One region of the Ensifer sp. 22521 genome, then DNA from elsewhere that is predicted to be linked to it. Evidence: predicted binding sites of a transcription regulator. Region 1 holds the regulator's gene; each other region holds the start of a gene.

Region 1 (2,202 bases):
TGTGCACGCCGGCAGCGAGGCCGCGACTTGGCGCAACCCAAGCGATTGCAGCGCGGACGGCGCGCCAGGCTGAGGCGGCTTCGCCGCTGCGTGCCCCTGGCGCAAAACGGCCACAGCCTGCACTCAAAGAGCTGTTGAACACATGACAGTGATCGCCAAGCTTGCTGGACTTCGGAACGAAAGCGCGGTTCACATCGTTAACCGCCCCGTAGTCCCACCCTTGCATCAAAGTGGACGATCACCGTGCTTGCCGCCCTGCTTCTCGCTTCGATAGTCGCGTCGCCTAATATGCCTGACGTCAAGCTCAGCGCCGCCACGGTGGACGAACTTCAGACCGATTTCGAGAGCGCCGTGCCGTGCCATCAGATCGATGGACGCAAGGTGTGGAAGGGTGCGATCGCGTTCTACATCCAGTCGTTCGTCTATGATGGCGACAGGCCGGTCGCGACCGATGCGGCGGATGCCGTACTTCCAGAAGACAACAGCGCCGAGACGGTGAAGGAATTCGAAGACGCCTGCGCCGCCACGCAGCCGGCCTAGCCTCTTTGCACAAAAACGCTCGCGATTCGTTCGAATCGCCGTGCCGTCGCGCAACGCGCTGCCCCACGGCCCTCCGTTTGGGCACGATCATCGCCCAAACCCGCTCTGCTCCCGTAAAAGTGACCAATCGACACGCACAGACGCGCCAATTGTCTGAATTCACGGAATTTTAGGCACTTGCGGAACACATATGGAACAGATAGTGTCTGTTCTTGATTTGTTTCACGCCTCTGGGAGCGACGTGCCATGCTGACCCGCAAGCAACAGGAATTGCTTCTCTTCATTCACGAACGCATGAAGGAGTCAGGCGTCCCACCATCATTCGATGAAATGAAGGATGCGCTCGACCTGGCGTCGAAGTCCGGCATTCACCGTCTGATCACGGCACTCGAAGAACGCGGGTTCATTCGCCGTCTGCCGAACCGAGCCCGCGCGCTCGAGGTCATCAAGCTTCCGGAAGCCTACGCGTCAAGCCAGCAGCAGCCCCGCCGCGGCTTCTCGCCCAGCGTGATCGAGGGCAGCCTCGGCAAGGCGCCAGCGGCCGCTCCTGCCGCACCGCCAAAGCCCACGCCCGTGGCCGACAACACATCGGTTTCCGTCCCGGTCATGGGCCGCATCGCTGCCGGTGTGCCGATCTCGGCGATCCAGAACAACACGCACGACATTACCATACCGCTCGACATGATCGGCAACGGCGAACACTACGCTCTCGAAGTCAAGGGCGACTCGATGATCGAAGCCGGCATCTTTGACGGCGACACGGTGATCATCCGCAATGGCAATACGGCCAATCCCGGCGATATCATCGTGGCGCTCGTGGATGATGAGGAAGCGACGCTGAAGCGCTTCCGGCGCAAGGGCGCATCGATCGCGCTCGAAGCCGCGAACCCTGCCTACGAAACAAGGATTTTTGGGCCCGATCGGGTGAAGATCCAGGGCAAGCTCGTCGGGCTGATCCGCCGCTACCACTGATTCCGAGGGAAACCTGGCATCCGACCGAGCCTCGCCACCGCTTGCGGCTGCGAGGCTCTGTTTATTGAAGGCGACCTGAAGGCACGCCTCTTACTCGTGGATGGTGTACTCGCCGAGCTCGCAGAGGTCCTGCATGTCTTCGGTCGTATCGAGGCCGGAGCCTTCTTCGAACTCGAAGCGCATGTCGTACTTGCAGACCTCCCGGCCGTCGGCGATGGTGATCTCCATGTCTTCCCCTGGGTTCAGCACCTGCCGGCCGAAAACATCGTCTTCCCACTCATTGACGCCCACAGGCGACGTATAGAAGTTCGTCAGCACTGCGTTGGTGTTGTTCTTCAGCTTGAAAACCAGATCCTCTGCCTGCGCCTCAAATGTGGTCGCAGCGAAGAGGGCCAAGGCCGTCAGGACAAGTTTCGTCTTCATATATGCGATTGCCTCCGTTTTGATGATGACGGACGCTACCGATGCGGCTGATGTCAGCGGAGTCATCGTTCCCCCTCTACCGATTTCACCGAAGCGATAAGATCCGATAGTGGCTTAGAAGACGTGGCTTGTGCGGGCGTGTGGAGGCAAACACACACAATCGCTCTGCCCTGAGGCAGAACGTCTATCCGCACTAAAATGAGGTGAGAGTTATTGGAGGCCTCGCCCGGAATTGAACCGGGGTACAAGGATTTGCAGTCCTCTGCG
Region 2 (2,202 bases), on a different contig from region 1:
GACGCCCTGCACGCTTTGCAGGAGGCGGAACCATTCCCGCTCCAGCGCAGTCAGAAAGCCGAAGAGCTTCAACTGGTCCTCGCGCACATAGGTCTCGATGAAGAGCATCGCCGCCTCGCCGGCCGATCCGAGCTTGGACAGCGTGCGCGCCGAACAAAAGGCGACATAGCCGACGCCATGCACGTCGAGCACGACATGATCCTCGCCGATCTCGTCGATGGTACCCTTCAATTTGCCGATCATATGGCGTCTCTCGCGGTGGGCTGGGATGGTCGCTCAGACCATCGGAAAATTTCTTGTCTACAGTGCCGCGCGTCTACAAGACTCGCTAAGGTCGCTTTAACACTTTAGATCTGCTGCAACTACGCCATCAATGCGGCGAGCCGGCTTGTCACCGATTGGCGGTTGTGAGCATGACAAATGGCGATGGCCAATGCGTCCGCCGCATCGTTGCCCTTGAATTCGACCTTCGGCATCAGAACCTTGATCATCATGTGGATCTGCTGCTTCTCGCCGTGGCCGACGCCGATCACAGCCTTCTTGACCGCGTTCGGTGCATATTCGGCGACCCTGAGGCCCGCGCGCGCCGGCACAAGCATCGCAATGCCACGCGCCTGGCCGAGTTTCAGCGTCGCGGTTGCATCCTTGTTGACGAAGGTCTGTTCGACCGCCGCCTCGTGCGGCTGGTAGCTGTGCACCACCTCGGCAAGCCCGTCGTGCAGCTGGCAGAGTCGCGAGGCGAGATCCATCTCGCCATCGGAGGTCACCGTGCCGGAGGCCACGAAGCGCAGCGAGTTGCCGAGCGTCTCGATGATGCCCCAGCCGGTACGGCGGAGGCCCGGATCGATGCCGATGATGCGAATCGTGTTCTGCATGAAATTCACCCTATGATGCTCGCCCGGACGCTGCCAGCAAAAAGTGAACAAAACAAAAACATACGCACAGGTGAGACGGGCTTCAGGATTTCTTCGCCACTGCCCTTGGATTGAGGAAAATTGAGCTTACATAGCCTTTCATCAATTTCCCTCAATAAAGGGCTCCATGCCATGGCGACTTTCTCCGTCCTCGATCTTTCCCCGATCACGCAAGGAGGCAGCATCGCCCAATCACTCGAAAACTCGCGCCGTCTGGCCCAGGCTGCCGAGGAAAACGGCTACCAGCGCTTCTGGCTCGCTGAGCATCACGGCATGAAAGGCATTGCCAGTGCGGCGACCTCGCTGGTGATCTCGCATGTGGCCGCAGCCACGAAGACGATCCGCGTCGGCTCCGGCGGCATCATGCTGCCTAACCATTCGCCGCTGGTGATCGCAGAACAGTTCGGCACGCTGGCCGCACTCTATCCCGGCCGCATCGACCTCGGCCTCGGCCGCGCACCCGGCACCGACATGCGCACCGCCCAGGCGCTGCGGCGCAACATGGAAGCAAGCGGCAACAACTTCCCGAACGACGTCGTGGAACTGCAGGCCCTGCTCGGCCCTGTCGCAGAGGATCAGAAGATCATCGCCGTTCCGGGCGCCGATACCAACGTGCCGATCTGGCTGTTGGGCTCAAGCCATTTCAGCGCTCACCTCGCCGGCATGCTCGGCCTTCCCTTCGCCTTCGCATCGCATTTCGCGCCAGACATGCTGCTTTCGGCGCTGGAGATCTATCGCGAGCGCTTCACGCCGTCCGAGACGCTCGACAAGCCGCATGTCATGGTCGGTGTCATGGGCGTCGCCGCCGATACGGACGAAGAGGCCAACTATCTCTTCACCTCGATGCAGCAATCCTTCGTGGCGCTGCGGCGCAATGCGCGCGGACAGTTCCCGCCGCCGGTTCAATCGATGGATGGGCTCTGGAGCTATGACGAAAAGATCTTCGTCGACCATTCGATGATGTATGCCGTCGTCGGCGGGCCCGAGACGATCCGCCGGAAAATCGGAACCTTCCTCGATCAGACGAAGGCCGATGAACTGATCATTTCCATGCCGATCTTCGACATGGAGGCGCGCCTGCATTCGCTTCGCCTCTTCGCCGACGCGCAGAAGGAACTCGTCAAGGCCGCATGAAGCCGCAATCAGATCGCTCCGAAGGCCGGGGCGATTTCGTCCATGCGTGAAAAGAACCGGTCCGGTCCGAGCCCCTGCAGAAAGTCCGGATCGGCATAGCCCCAAGAAACGGCGCCAGCCGCCACGCCAACCTTGCGCGCAGCCTCGATGTCGC
Region 3 (2,202 bases), on a different contig from region 1:
ATGATGGCGCGCTGGATGGGGGCAGCACCACGCCAGCGCGGCAGCAGCGAAGCATGGCCGTTGTAGCAGCCGTATTTGGTGCCGGTGAGGATCGCCTCGGGCAGAAGCAGGCCATAGGCGACGACGACGGCGACATCGGCGTCGAAGTCGCGGAAGGTCTGGCGATCCGGCTCGTCCTTGAAGTTGACCGGCGTCAGCACGGGGATGCCGAGCAGCTCGGCCGCCTGGTGCACCGGCGACTTCTGCAGATCGAGCCCGCGTCGGCCGCCCGGCCGCGGCGGCTGCGTATAGGCGGCAACAATCTGGTGGCCAGCCTCGGCAAGCGCCGCCAGCGTCGGCACCGAAAACTCCGGCGTACCCATGAAGATGATGCGAAGTGACAAGGCGGTAACTCCGTCCTTTCAGATCACTTCATGCGGGGAAACAGCGAAATGATCTCATTCTCTGAAACAGGACAACCCCGGGCGGAAAACCGTTTCACGCTTTCCTGGGATTGCTCAGTGGATCCCCGCCCTCAAATCGTGCCATCGCGCGATCTGTTCGCGACCGCTTACGTGGTCGGCGTCAGATCGCCTTCGCACCGCGCGTCTTGGCGGCCTTGGTGAACTTGCGGATCACCATGTCGCGCTTGAGCTTGGAGATGTGATCGATGAACAGCACGCCGTTCAGGTGATCGATCTCATGCTGCAGGCAGGTGGCGAGCAGGCCATCGGCCTCGATCATCTGTTCCTTGCCGTCACGGTCGAGATGCTTGACGGTGATCGCCGCGGGGCGCTCGACCTCGGCGTAAAAGTCCGGGATCGACAGGCAGCCTTCCTCGTAGACCGAGCGCTCATCGGACGAAGCAACGATCTCGGGATTGATGAAAACGAGCGGGGTCTTGTCGTCGCCTTCTTTCGAAACGTCGAGCACCAGCATGCGTTTGGCAACGCCGATCTGGATCGCGGCAAGGCCGATGCCGGGCGCGTCATACATGGTTTCGAGCATATCGTCGGCCAGACGGCGGATGTCCGCATCGATGGTTTCGATCGGCGTGGAAACCTGGCGAAGCACAGGATCGGGAAGGATGATAAGCGGCTTGATCGTCATGCTGCTCCCATAGCCGATCTTTCCACCGGCGTGCAAGAAAATTGCCTTGCCACCCTCAGCGGCCGTTTTCCCATGGCCTCGCGTTAACCGCACGGTACAGATGTTCATGTTTTGATCTATAAAACATCCGCGAATCTGTTAGGCTTACACCATGGAACCAGCGCCCATCGACCTTTCCCAGCCATTGTTTTTCATCGGCACTCTGCCGGTCACGCTGGGCCATCTCGCCATCGCCGGCGGTCTGATGGTGGCAGTCGCGCTGCTGATGGCGCTTTCGCGGCGTCGGGATACTCGCGACGAAGAACGGCAGGAGCAGATGGCGATGCTGCTTGCGGCCCAGACGGAGATGCAGGGGCGGGTTGCCGCCATGGCCGAGGTGTTCGGCGCCCGGCAGGCCGAACTCAACCAGTCCCTCAGCCAGCGCATCGACGGCATGACCCATCGGATCGGCACTTCGATCACCGAACAGACCAAGGCGACGCACGAAAACCTCAGGCGGCTGCAGGAGCGCCTGGCGGTCATCGACAATGCCCAGAACAACATCCAGTCGCTGGCCAAGGACATGGCCGGGTTGCAGGCGATCCTTTCAAACAAGCAGACGCGCGGCGCCTTCGGCCAGTCACGCATGGAGGCGATCATCGCCGATGGGCTGCCGATGGGCGCCTTTGAATTTCAGACGACGCTGTCGAACGGCGCACGACCCGATTGCACCATCCGCATGCCGAACGGCCAGCCGGCGCTCGTCATCGACGCGAAATTTCCGCTGGAAGCCTGGAACGCGATGCGGGATGCCCCGAATGCGGAACGCCGCCAACAGATCGCGCAACTCTTCCGCCGCGACATGGAAACCCATGTGCGCGATATCGCCAGCAAATACCTGATCCCCGGAGAGACACAGGACACCGCCTTCCTCTTCGTGCCATCGGAATCGATCTTCGCCGAAATCCACGAGCATTTCGAAGCGATCGTGCAGAAGGCGCATCGCCAGCGGATCGTCATCGTCTCGCCGTCGCTGCTGCTCTTGTCGATCCAGGTGATCCAGGCGATCCTCAAGGATGCGCGCATGCGCGAGCAGGCGCATCTGATCCAGGGTGAAGTAGCCAGGCTGATGGA
Region 4 (2,202 bases), on a different contig from region 1:
ATGAGCGGCGCATCCCGGCGATCGAAAGCCTGGTCGCCGACGCCGTGGAGCATGGCGGCCGGCTGGCAACCGGCGGGCATCGCATCGGCAACCGAGGCTATTTCTTCGAGCCGACGGTGCTTGCCGACGTTCCGGTCAGCGCCCGTATCATGAATGACGAACCCTTCGGTCCCGTCTCCATCATCAACCGCTTCAACGAGCTCGACGAAGCGATCAACGAGGCCAACCGCCTGCCGTTCGGGCTTGCGGCTTACGCCTTCACCGGCTCAGAGCGAAGCGCCTATCGCCTCGCAAGCGAAGTCGAGAGCGGAATGATCTCGATCAACCATCTCGGCCTGGCGCTGCCGGAGGTGCCCTTCGGCGGTATCAAGGATTCCGGCTACGGAACGGAAGGCGGCTCCGAGGCGATCGAGGCCTATCTGGAAACCCGCTTCGTCACGCGCAAGAGCGTGTAACCGCGCTCGATCATCTCCCGCGCGCGCCCGGCGCGCGGGAAATGCTGCGTGTCACCCAGCAAGGGCACGAGAGCCGCCCGCAGAAGTAGCAGTCTTAAATTTACTCCCCTGTTACGAAGTTTGCCCACCATCGGACCCATGGCATGATGCCTATGGGAGAGCACGATGGGTTATGATTGGAATGGCGCACGCGGGCGCCGCATGAAGATCGCACGATTTGGTACGGCCGTCGCTCTGGCAACCTTGTTGGTGTCGGTCGCTGCGCAGGTCGTGGCCCGGGCAATCTAAACACCGACGGGTTGGCTTGTTCGGCGCACCGAAGGCCAGGTCGAAGGTTTCCGAACACGGTGACTAATAGCCCCCGGATCTGCTTCTCGAGATCGAAAATTCGGCCGTCCACGGCTCCCCTCCTCGATGTTCCGGATATTCTGCGGCATAGCAGCCTGGTGAAAGCCCGGCCTGCCGGGTTTCCAGCGGCAATCGAAGCTGATACGTTCCATTTTTGTTCCGAGTCATCTGCTTCGGGCGAAGGGTTTGAGACCGTGAAGCGGAATCCGCGAATTCTTTCAAGGAGATGAAACGGAACGAAGAATTTGGCAATCTTGCTGACAACGCCTGGATACGTATGAGCGCCGCCTATCTCGAAAAACTGAATGACCGCCAGCGCCAGGCGGTGATGCATGGTGTGGGACTGCCGCAAGGCCAGGTTGGCGGCCCTCTGCTGATTATTGCGGGTGCCGGTTCGGGCAAGACGAATACGCTCGCTCACCGGGTGGGACATTTGATCGTCAACGGCGCCGATCCGCGTCGCATCCTGCTTATGACCTTTTCACGACGGGCGGCTTCGGAAATGAAGCGTCGGGTCGAGCGGATCTGTCGCCAGGTCATCGGCGACAATGCTGCGGTCATGACAGACGCGCTCTCCTGGGCGGGCACTTTCCATGGCATCGGCGCGCGTATCCTCAGGATTTATGCCGAACAGATCGGCCTCGGCCAGGATTTCACGATCCATGATCGCGAAGACAGCGCCGACCTGATGAACCTCGTTCGCCACGAGCTCGGTTTTTCGAAGATGGAAAGCCGCTTTCCGACCAAGGGGACCTGCCTGGCGATCTATTCGCGCGTCGTGAACTCGGAAAGCTCGATCATCGACGTGTTGAAGACGGCGTATCCTTGGGCTGCGAACTGGGAAGAGCAACTCAAGGAACTGTTTGCAGGCTACGTCGAGGCCAAGCAGGCGCAGGACGTCCTCGACTACGATGATCTGCTGCTTTACTGGGCGCAGATGGCTTCCGACGCGGAACTGGCGCAGGATATCAGCAGCCGTTTCGATCATATCCTGGTCGACGAATATCAGGACACGAACCGCCTTCAGGCCTCGATCCTGCTGTCGCTCAAGCCCGAGGGCCATGGCCTGACGGTCGTCGGAGATGACGCCCAGTCGATCTATTCCTTCCGGGCCGCGACGGTCCGCAACATCCTCGATTTCCCGAATGCGTTTTCGCCGGAACCCGCCGACGTCATCACGCTCGATCAAAACTATCGCTCGACCCAGCCGATCCTGGCTGCCGCCAACGGCGTCATCGGGCTTGCGCGGGAACGGTTCACCAAGAACCTCTGGACGGACAGGCAGTCGGAGCAGCGCCCGCAGCTTGTCACCGTCAAGGACGAGACGGACCAGGCCGCCTATATCGTGGAGCAGGTTCTCGCCAACCGCGAAGTCGGCATAGCGCTGAAGCAGCAGGCG

The links. The regulator LexA, encoded in region 1, represses DNA repair genes until DNA is damaged. The targets are predictions, from matches to a motif close to TGTTCNNNNTGTGTTCNG.
Region 2: the regulator LexA is predicted to act here: its motif matches at 919-936, upstream of ruvC (crossover junction endodeoxyribonuclease RuvC).
Region 3: the regulator LexA is predicted to act here: its motif matches at 1,191-1,208, upstream of ACTJKE_RS17705 (DNA recombination protein RmuC).
Region 4: the regulator LexA is predicted to act here: its motif matches at 948-965, upstream of ACTJKE_RS18270 (ATP-dependent helicase).

Annotation. Positions count from the first base shown of each region.
Region 1 is NZ_JBQENM010000009.1:41,339-43,540, reverse strand. It holds gene ACTJKE_RS15300 (hypothetical protein) at 1-123, opposite strand, end outside; gene ACTJKE_RS15295 (hypothetical protein) at 244-540, shown strand; gene lexA (transcriptional repressor LexA) at 787-1,512, shown strand; gene ACTJKE_RS15285 (hypothetical protein) at 1,603-1,935, opposite strand; tRNA gene ACTJKE_RS15280 (tRNA-Cys) at 2,150-2,202, opposite strand, start outside.
Region 2 is NZ_JBQENM010000005.1:264,828-267,029, reverse strand. It holds gene ruvA (Holliday junction branch migration protein RuvA) at 1-243, opposite strand, end outside; gene ruvC (crossover junction endodeoxyribonuclease RuvC) at 363-875, opposite strand; gene ACTJKE_RS09165 (LLM class flavin-dependent oxidoreductase) at 1,047-2,048, shown strand; gene ACTJKE_RS09160 (HAD hydrolase-like protein) at 2,057-2,202, opposite strand, start outside.
Region 3 is NZ_JBQENM010000010.1:231,916-234,117, forward strand. It holds gene fmt (methionyl-tRNA formyltransferase) at 1-383, opposite strand, end outside; gene def (peptide deformylase) at 565-1,089, opposite strand; gene ACTJKE_RS17705 (DNA recombination protein RmuC) at 1,241-2,202, shown strand, end outside.
Region 4 is NZ_JBQENM010000011.1:29,333-31,534, reverse strand. It holds gene ACTJKE_RS18275 (NAD-dependent succinate-semialdehyde dehydrogenase) at 1-455, shown strand, start outside; gene ACTJKE_RS18270 (ATP-dependent helicase) at 1,081-2,202, shown strand, end outside.